Regions from separate parts of the Tardiphaga sp. 813_E8_N1_3 genome, predicted to be linked through region 2. Evidence: predicted binding sites of a transcription regulator. Region 2 holds the regulator's gene; the other holds the start of a gene.

Region 1 (5,203 bases), 2.8 Mb from region 2:
GTTTATCTGGCGAGAACTCAAAATCCGGCGGTGGCTCTTCAGCTGTGCCGTAGGCATGTAGTCCCCCAAATCGGTGCGCTGTGACCTTTACAAGGCGCAGTTTGCGACCGGCTTTGGGTTTTACAATTTCAGGAATTGGAAGAGTCGGAGGGGAGGTAAGTATCGCTGATACTAGGGCCTCCACATCTTGCGTCATTACGTTTCCCGCCCATTTCGCGCGGTTCAGGCGGTACCAATTCAGAATCGCTCGGCTATCTGCATTGGAAAGGCTAAATTCCGTGCCGTCTTCGCCTACGGAAACACTCGCGCCTCCAATTAACTCCGCAAAAAGACTGTCGATGGTCTGTAGGTGCAACGGGCGTGAGTGCGCAGCCATTTTTTGCTCTGCTAATTTGTTGTACTTCAAACATAGTATGCAGAGCTAAATCGAAACAACCAGGGCGTGCTGTTTTTAAAACTTCATGGTGAAGGATGTTCATTGGAGCGCATACTTCTCGGCCTCAAAAACAAGAACGGCCGGATCTCGCGATCCGGCCGTTCTGTATTTGAAAACTTAAAGTCCGATCGAAGGGATCAGGCCGCGACTGCTGCGGTCTCGGCCTTCTTCTTTTCGATGGCGCGCTTGAGCAGCACGGCCTTCTGCGACAGCTCGCTCTCGCGGGCCTTGATCAGATAGGCATCGAAGCCACCGCGGTGGTCGACCGACTTCACGGCATTCGCCGACACGCGCAGGCGCACGCCGCGGCCGAGCACGTCGGACAGGAAGGTCACATTGACCAGGTTCGGCAAAAACCGGCGCTTGGTCTTGATGTTCGAGTGGCTCACCTTGTGGCCCACCTGGGGGCCCTTCAGTGTCAGTTCACAGCGCCGAGACATGGCGAAAATCCTCTGTCATCCCCGCAGCTAAAAGGCGAAGAGCCCAAAGCCGGGCAGGGGTTCAAAATCACGTCCATTTCAGGAGTGGCGGACGTATAGGGGGCTTGGCCACGGCCGTCAAGATATCCGGGCCGTGAAAGTCGCGGCAAAACCGGCAAAAACCGCCATTTGCGGGCGCTGTATAACCCGTCCCGTCGGCGGAAACCACATGGAAATCAACGCGGTTCCCATCATATAAACGACGTATTCGGGCTGGAAACACAGCTTCCAGCCCCGATATGCGATGCGACCCCGCGCCCCGCGCGTGGGATTGCCCGACCAGGTGATGCCCCAAGTGAATTCCCAGGCGAGTTCCACTGTGAGCCCCCGAGTGAGCCCTCAAGCGACCTATTCTGCGCTCCTTCCGGCGATAGCCGCTCGGGCGGCAGGCCGGATGGCGCGCGCGGCCGGACCACGCGCGATTATCGCCGCGGGTCTCTTGCTGGCGCTGCCGGTGGTGATGTCCGGCGCCGCGCGGGCGCAAACGCCGGCTGCGGCTCCGGTGCAGCCCTCCCTTCAGGCGCCTGCGCAGGCGGTGACCCTCGGCGGCAAGCTGGAGGCTAAATATGAAGCCAGCCTCGCCGGCATCGCGGTCGGCAAGGGCCATTGGGCCATCGACATCAATGACGACCAGTATTCCGCGACGGCCAGTGGCGGCACCGCCGGTCTGCTGAAAGCCTTTGCCGGCGGTGCCGGCTCCGGCCAGTCCACCGGCCGCGTGGTCGCGGGCGCGCTGGTGCCGTCGAATTATCAGGCCGTCACCACTTCCGCGAAGAAGTCCGAGACGATCAAGATGCTGATCACGCCGGGCTATGTAAAAGAGTATTCCATCGAGCCGGAGCCGCCGCTCGATCCCGAGAAGATTCCGATCACCGATGCGCATCGGCGGGGTGTGATCGATCCGATGACCGGCTCGCTGCTGCGCGTCGCCGGGTCAGGCGAATTGCTGACGCCGGATTCCTGCCGCACCGGCACGTCGATCTTCGACGGCCGCATGCGCTACGATCTCAAGCTCGACTACAAGCGCATGGAAAATGTGAAGGCCGAAAAGGGCTATCACGGTCCGGCGATTGTCTGCGCCGTCTATTTCACGCCGATCGCCGGCTATGTGCCCGACCGCGCCGCCATCAAATATCTTGCCGCCCAGCGCAATATCGAAGTGACGCTGGTGCCGATCGCCGGAACCCGCGTGCTGGTGCCGTATCGCATGACAGTGCCGACCCCGCTCGGCGTCGCCATGCTGGAAGCGACCGAATTCGTCACCACCCCCGCGCCGGCCAAGGCCGTGGCGAAGACGAACTAGAGGGAACGGGCGCTGCGGAATCGCCGTGGAACGGCGCGTTTGCCGCCGCCGGAGTGCCGCAACATGGCCGCAAGACCGGATGCCAATTGAGGGCCGTTTTCGCCGGTTTTCCTGCGACTTTCCTGCAGCAAAGCTGCAGCATTCTTGCGACAGGGCGCTTGACTCACAGCCGGTTCGGAGTCCGTGCGCTGTTCATAACTTGAGAGATTTATCGGCCCTTGTTGCGCTGTCACAAACTTGATCTAGTCAGTTTTGTTGGACGTCAGCGCGAGATGTTGGGGTGATGCGGCCGGGGAGGTGCCGAGTCACCGATTCGGGCCGCTTTCGTTCCGGACTCGTTCCAAACCATCAAAAAGCGCGGCTCTGAAGCGTCGTAACCTGTCTCCATCTTGACAGTCGGCGACGCGGAAATATCTGAAAAACATGGCCTTTTCGTCTTCTCCGCCCACGCTGTCCAACGGCAGGGCCCCCGGCGCCGGCGTCACCGCGGTGCTCGGCCCCACCAATACCGGCAAGACTCATCTCGCCATCGAGCGCATGCTCGCGCATTCGTCCGGGATTATCGGCCTGCCGCTGCGGCTCTTGGCGCGCGAGGTCTATAACAAGATCGTCGACCGCGTCGGACCACAAGCTGTTGCGCTGATCACCGGCGAAGAGAAAATCAAACCGGCCAAGCCGCGCTACTGGGTCTCCACCGTCGAGGCGATGCCCAGGGATCTCGACGTGTCGTTTCTGGCCGTCGACGAGATCCAGATCGCTGCAGATCTGGAGCGCGGCCATGTTTTCACCGACCGCATCCTGCATCGCCGCGGCCGCGACGAAACGCTGCTTTTGGGCGCCGCCACCATGCGCCCGATCATCGAGCGCCTGCTGCCCGGCGCCAGCATCGTGACGCGGCCACGGCTGTCGCATCTGGAATTTGCCGGCGATCGCAAGATCACGCGGCAGCCGCGCAGGACAGCGATTGTCGCGTTTTCCGCCGATGAAGTTTATGCGATTGCCGAACTCATCAAGCGCCAGCACGGCGGCGCTGCAGTCGTATTGGGCTCGCTGTCCCCGCGCACCCGCAACGCGCAGGTCGCGATGTTCCAGAATGGTGACGTTGACTACCTAGTGGCAACCGACGCGGTCGGAATGGGCCTCAATCTCGACGTCGACCACGTCGCCTTTGCCTCAGACCGTAAATATGACGGCTATCAATTCCGCCGCCTGACGCCATCGGAATTCGCCCAGATCGCGGGCCGCGCCGGCCGCGCCACGCGCAACGGTACCTTCGGCACCACCGGCCGCTGCGAACCATTCGAGCCCGAACTCGTCAATCAGCTGCAGAACCACATCTTCGAACCGGTGAAGGTGCTGCAGTGGCGCAATTCGAAGCTGGATTTCTCCTCGATCGCCTCGCTGCAGGTGTCATTGGCTCAAACGCCGCGCCACGAGGCGCTGACGCGCGCGCCGATCGCCGAGGACCTTCGCGTGCTCGATCATACCGCGCGCGACATCGATGTGCGCGACAGGGCCCAGGGCAAGGATGCGGTGGAGAAGCTGTGGGACGCCTGCCAGATCCCCGATTATCGCCGCATCGCGCCTGCTGCACACGCAGAGCTGGTAGTCACCATTTTCAACTTCCTGATGCAGCGTGGGCGCATTCCAGATGCCTGGTTTGGTGCCCAGATCGCGCAAGCAGACCGAACTGATGGCGATATCGACACATTATCGGGCCGAATCGCGCAAATCCGGACCTGGACATTCCTCGCAAATCGTCCGGATTGGCTCTCAGATCCGGATCATTGGCAGGGAATTTCGCGCGAATTGGAAAATAAACTGTCAGATGCCCTTCATGAGAGGCTCACTGAGCGTTTCGTTGATCGTCGTACCAGTGTATTGATGCGCCGCTTGCGGGAAAACACGATGCTGAATACTGAAATTGGTAAGACGGGCGAAGTGATCGTAGAGGGCCATGTGATTGGCCGTCTCGACGGATTTACATTTTTGCCCGATGCGGCCGAGGCTGGCTCGGATGCGAAGGCGTTGCAGGCCACGGCGCTGAAGGCGCTGGCCGGCGAGATCGACGCGCGCGCCGAGAAACTCGGCAACGCGCCGGACGATCAGTTCGTGCTCGCCTCCGACGGCACCATGCGCTGGACCGGTGACGCGGTGGCCCGTCTGGTCGCAGCCGACGATGCGTTGCATCCCCGTCTCCGTATCATCGCCGACGAGCGCCTCTCCGGCGCGCCGCGCGATGCGGTTCAGGCCCGTCTCGATCTCTGGCTGAAGACGCATATCGAGAAGCTGCTCGGGCCGCTGTTCGATCTCACTAAGGCTGAAGACATCACCGGTATCGCGCGTGGCATCGCGTTCCAGCTCACTGAAGCGCTGGGCGTGCTCGAGCGGCAGAAGATCGCGACCGAGATGAAGGATCTCGATCAGCCGTCGCGCGCCGTGTTGCGCAAATACGGTGTCCGCTTCGGCGCCTATCACATTTATATCCCTGGCCTGCTGAAGCCTGCGGGGCGTTCGCTCGCGGCGCTGCTCTGGGCATTGAAGCAGGACAATGTCGACATGTCGGCGCTGTCGAGCGCACAGCATCTCGCAGGGTCGGGTCGTACATCCTTCCCGGTCGACAAGCTGCTCGATCGCGATGCCTATCGCGTGCTGGGCTATCGCCAGTGCGGCGAGCGCGCCGTGCGTGTCGATATTCTGGAGCGTCTGGCCGATCTGATCCGTCCCGCGCTGGCGTGGCGTGAAGCGTCGCCGGGCGAGAAGCCCGCTGGTGCCTTTGATGGCCGCCACTTCGTGGTGACGCAGGCGATGACCTCGCTCACCGGTTCGGCCGGCGAAGATTTCGCCTCGATCCTGCGTGCCCTGGGCTATCGCATGGAGAAGAAGGCGCCGCTGCCGCCGGCACCGCCGAAGCCGGTTGCTGCGACGACGCCGATCGAGCCCAAAGCTGAAGACAAGGCGAGCGACGAGACGGCTGATCAGCCC
Region 2 (5,203 bases):
ACCGAACGGTCCAAGCCGATGATCGATTATCTCAGGATGTTCGAGACCTGCTTCAACACGTTCCCGGGCTTCGACGTCGAGATCCAGGGCATCTACCGCAAGGTCGACGCCAATGGCCGGATCCGGCTTTACACTTACGTCGTCTCCGAATAGGGAGCGCGTAAGGAGCCTGATTTGCAAACGGAACTCGAACAGCCGGTCGTCATACGACCCTCGCGCGACACCGACGTCGATGCCATGCTGGCGATCTATCGCCGGCACATCCGGCAAGGCGTCGAGGAAGGCGTCAGCGACGCCGACACGCCGCAGCCCGACGATCTCAGAGATCGGCGCAAGAATCTGCGCAGCAAGCGGTTTCCCCATCTCGTCGCCACCCGAGGTGGCGAGGTCGTCGGCTATGCCTATGTGGTGCTGTTCCGCAAGCGACCGGCCTATCGCTACACGGTCAAGCACTCGATCTATATCCACCACGGACATGTCGGCCGCGGCATCGGCCGCCTGTTGATGCGCGAATTGATCGACGTGTGCGCGGCGGCCGGCTTTCGGCAAATCATCGGCTATATCGATGCCGACAACACGGCCTCGCTCGGCTTGCATGAGAGCTTCGGCTTTGCCCGCGTCGGCTTGCTGCCCGGCGTCGCCTATCGCTCGGGCCGCTGGGCCGACACGATCATGGTTCAGCGCTCGCTGGCGACCGGCTCCACGACACCGCCGCCTTTGCCACTCTCCGGCCGGCCGCCTTCCGCGTAACTGCAAGCGGTCTGCTCGCGCATTTCCGTCGTTTGACGCGCTCGCGGAAGGTCCGGAACGACTTCCTCAGTCATTGCCTTGCTCGGCTCCACATACGTCTTCTTGACGGGAAATTAAGCATTGCAGAACACATATGGAACATATAGTGTTCGTTCATGATTTGTTTCGAGATTCTGTGGCTTTGAGTAGTTTGAGAGTGCCCGAACTCGCGCAACCGATCTTCGAACGATCGTCTCTGGACTGAGGCTCACCGTTCGAAGGCCCTTTGAAACGCACGCGGCGGCCGACACCGTCAACTGAGGATGGCTTCAGATGCTCACGCGCAAACAATACGAACTCCTGCGATTCATCGATCAACGACTGAAGGAAGCCGGCGTCCCGCCCTCCTTCGACGAGATGAAGGATGCGCTCGATCTGCGCTCGAAGTCCGGCATCCATCGCCTGATCACAGCGCTGGAAGAACGCGGCTTCATACGTCGTCTGCCCAACCGGGCCCGCGCCATCGAAGTCATCAAGCTGCCTGAGCTTGGCGCGCCGGTCACAGGCGGCACCGGGCGCCGCGGCTTCACGCCCAGCGTCATCGAAGGCACGCTCGGCAGGGTACGCACGGCCGCCAGCATCGCCAGCAATAGCGGCGATGATGACAATGGCCGCACGGTTGCCATCCCGGTGATGGGCCGGATCGCGGCCGGTACGCCGATCGAGGCACTGCAGACCCGCAGCCACACCATCAGCATGCCCGCAGACATGCTCGGCTCCGGCGAACATTACGCGCTCGAAGTGCGCGGCGATTCCATGCAGGACGCCGGCATTCTCGACGGCGATACGGTGCTGATCCAGCGCAACGAAAGCGCCGACACCGGCGACATCGTGGTGGCCCTGATCGACGACGAGGAAGCCACGCTGAAGCGCTTCCGCCGCCGCGGCGCTTCGATCGCGCTGGAGCCAGCCAATGACGCTTACGAAGTCCGCATCCTGCCGCCCAACCGGGTGCGCATTCAAGGCAAGCTGATTGGCCTGTATCGCCGCTATTAAGGCAGTCGCCTCGGCGGATTACTGATCTTCGGGTTGAAGATCAGTTTCCGCCGGCGTCGCATCCACCGGCCGGTTTTGCGGCGTGCGACTGTTCTGGATCAGATCGTGCTGGGGCTCATCGGGGGTGGCGCGCGACCACGGGCGGTCCAGGCCACGCGGTCGCACGGCATCCATCGCAAAGCCGTTCGCAGTTCGCTGCAAGCTCACCGCACCGTTTCGTTGCAGGCGATCCTGTTCGACCACCAGCGCACGGCAATCCTTTGGCGGTTGTTTCGTCGTGACGATCAGTACCGCTTTCTCGCAATCATCCGTGAACGCGTCAGGCTGTAGAGCCAGCGCCACCAGAGCGCCATCGGCCAGCGGCGTGATGCATCCGTCGCGGTCGCAGGACACGCCATGGCTGAGGGAGGAATCCGTTGGCAGCCGAGCGTCAGCATCGCCGGCAAGCCACTCTTTCAACAGAAACGTATCCTTGGCGCTGCGCATCATATTCAGGCGCCCGTCCCTGCCCCGTACCGCAACGCTGTGCCCGTCCCCCGAGATCAGCACATCCGGCTGCTTCACCAGGAGTGCCCAGACGATCGAGAGCACCAGCACGCCAAGTCCCGCTAGGCGCAACGGCGTGCGCAACAATCCGAGCACGATGATGCCAATGCTGGCGGCGACCAGCGGCCCGGTGCCAAAAGCCGGCATCCGGCCGATGGCACCGGGCAAGGCTGCCACCCATTGCGTGACCACGATCATCCACTGGACGCCGACATCCATCAGCCGCCAGAACACACCATCAAAGCCGAACGGCATGGCCACCAAACCGAGAATACCCGCCGGCATCACCATCGCCGAGACCACCGGCATCGCCAGGAGATTGGCGACGACGCCATAGGGCGTGACGCGGTGGAAATGAAATGCGGCATAGGGCGTGGTGGCAAGGCCGGCTACCAGCGAAGCGAGTACGAGCATCGCGATCTCGCGTCCGCCCCATAGCGCCACGCGCGCCGTCGCGGAATGATCGGGCGAGGCAAACAGCGCGGGCATGCCGATCTGCACCAATGCGACGAGCCCCAGCGTCGCCGCGAATGACATCTGAAAACTCGGATGCACCAGCGCTTCGGGCGCCACGATCAGCACGACCATTGCCGCCACCGCCAGCGTGCGGAACGTCACCGCCCGGCGATCGACCATGACAGCGATCAACACGACGGCCGTCATGAAGAACGAACGCTGCGTGGCGACCTCGGCGCCCGACAGCAGCAGATAAAACAGCGCTGCGAACAACGCCGCGGTGGCTGCGACTTTCTTGATCGGGAACGTCACTGTCAGGACGGGGATCAACGCGAGCAATGCGCGTATCGCGAAGAACACCACGCCGGCCACGACGGCCATATGATAGCCGGAGATCGACAGCACATGCCCGAGACCGGAGATGAACATCGCATCATTGACGTCAGCCGAAATCGCATCGCGACGCCCTGTGAGCAGCGCCGTAGCAATGGCGCGGCTATCGCCCGAGAGCACGGTGCGGATCCGCGCGTCGATGGCGTCGCGCAGACCCTGCATGGTCGCCGAATAGCGTAGCGCCACACTCGGCTGTATCGGCGGATCGACTGCCTTGATGCCGCCCATCACAAAACCGGACGCGCCGATCCCCTGAAAATACAGATCGCGGCCAAAGTCGTAACTCCCCGGCCGGAGCGGCGACAGCGGCGGCTGCAGCCTTGCCTTCAATTCGACGAAGCTGCCGACGGCAGGCGCCGTGCCCTTCTTCACCGACAGCCGCACACGGGTGAGCTTCGGTGCGGCGCGCGGGCTGTCCATGGTGGCAACGCGCAGCACGAAGCGATCCGTGCGCTCCCGTTCCTCGTGAGTTTCTACGAAGCCGGTAAGCGCGACGGAATAGAGCGGCTTCGCCAGAACCTCATGAGCCACACGCGCGGTTTTCATGGCAGCCATCGCGAAGCCGGCCGCGATGGCCGCAATGAGCAAGATCAAGGGAAACCATCGCTGTCGCCGCAGCAAAAACGCAGCCACGCAAAGAAGGCTTGCCGTCGCAGCGGCAACCCAGGCCACCGGCTCATGCTCAGCGGCAAAATACAGCGCGATGCCGGAGCCGAAAGCGATCGGTACCCATGGCAGCAAACGACCGGGACCAGCTTCGGCCCGCACCCACGTCCAGAGTGTCTCGAAGCCCGACGTCGACGGTCTCGCTGACGGCAGAGCAACACCTGTCCTGGCCGGTGGCGGCCAGGTAATGGCCCTTCCCCTCCGACCCTGAGACAGCTCCCGCTGCTCACCCCCGCCCGCCATCCCGCTGCTCCGGCACTACAGTTGCAATGCTAGCGGAACAGATCAAACTAAACAGCGGAACGGATGGAGAATATGCGACAAGATACTGGAGACCGCCAAATACTGGCGATCTCCATGTTGTCTACTTGCCTCCTGCTGCACGCAGCTGGCGATATTCAAGCGCAGGCAAGCCGCCCCAGCCCCAGTTATCTGTATCCACCTCCTCGATAACCACGAAGGTCGATTCCAGCGGCTTGTGGAGCACGTCGAGCAGAAGGTGGCTGAAGCCGGCAATAAGCTGCGCCTTCTCCTCTGCTGTAACGGAGTCCCGACCGGGAGCCGTTCCCTCTCGCGTAATCTGAAGCGTCACGATTGGCATGAATGCCTCCCTCAATGACCGGCGCTCTGGCCACCGTCAACGTGAAGGATTTCGCCTGTCACGAAGCCTGCGGATTCGAGATAGAGAACCGCGTCCACGATATCGCGCATTTCGCCCATGCTCTTGACCGGATGCAGGGCAGCGAGAAACTCATACGTCTCGGGAGCATGCATCGGAGATTTGATGACGCCCGGCGACACGGCATTCACCCGGATGCCCTTCGTCGCATACTCGATGGCAAGTGACTTGGTGGCCGAATTGATGCCGCCCTTGGTGAGATTGGCCAGTACCGACGGCACGCCAGAGATCGCATGATCGGTCAGGCTGGTCGTGATGCTCACGATGTGACCCGAGCCCTGCTTCAGCATTTCCGCTACAACGCGTTGTGTAATGTAGAAAAAGCCGGCGACATTGGTCGCAATCTTCGACACGAAGTCCTCGGCCGTGTAGTCGGTAAACGGCTTGGCAATGAAGATGCCGGCGTTGTTGACCAGCGTGTCGACGCGACCGAAGCGCGAGAGCGCTTCCTTGACCACGCGGTCCGCGGTCGAAGGATCTCCCACATCGCCGGCGACACCCAGAATGTCGGGATCGCTACCCTGCTTGATCGACCGCGACGTGGCGACGACACGGTAATTGCGATCCCGGTAAGCCTTCACCAGGCTGGCGCCGATACCTTGGGATGCCCCGGTGATAATAACAACCTTCTGTGCGTTGCTCATGATATGCCTCGATGATGTAACCCAGCCAGCGATA

The links. Region 2 encodes LexA, which represses DNA repair genes until DNA is damaged. Its sites were predicted from a motif close to TGTTCNNNNTGTGTTCNG; they were not measured.
Region 1: the regulator LexA is predicted to act here: its motif matches at 2,544-2,561, upstream of AB8A33_RS00695 (helicase-related protein).

What each region holds. Positions count from the first base shown of each region.
Region 1 is NZ_JBPWQE010000001.1:149,796-154,998, forward strand. It holds gene AB8A33_RS00675 (ATP-binding protein) at 1-406, opposite strand, end outside; gene rpmB (50S ribosomal protein L28) at 574-876, opposite strand; gene AB8A33_RS00685 (hypothetical protein) at 994-1,233, opposite strand; gene AB8A33_RS00690 (DUF3108 domain-containing protein) at 1,310-2,218, shown strand; gene AB8A33_RS00695 (helicase-related protein) at 2,642-5,203, shown strand, end outside.
Region 2 is NZ_JBPWQE010000001.1:2,937,371-2,942,573, forward strand. It holds gene AB8A33_RS14050 (Orn/Lys/Arg decarboxylase N-terminal domain-containing protein) at 1-153, shown strand, start outside; gene AB8A33_RS14055 (GNAT family N-acetyltransferase) at 175-750, shown strand; gene lexA (transcriptional repressor LexA) at 1,063-1,785, shown strand; gene AB8A33_RS14065 (ComEC/Rec2 family competence protein) at 1,804-4,089, opposite strand; gene AB8A33_RS14070 (tautomerase family protein) at 4,211-4,447, opposite strand; gene AB8A33_RS14075 (SDR family NAD(P)-dependent oxidoreductase) at 4,459-5,169, opposite strand.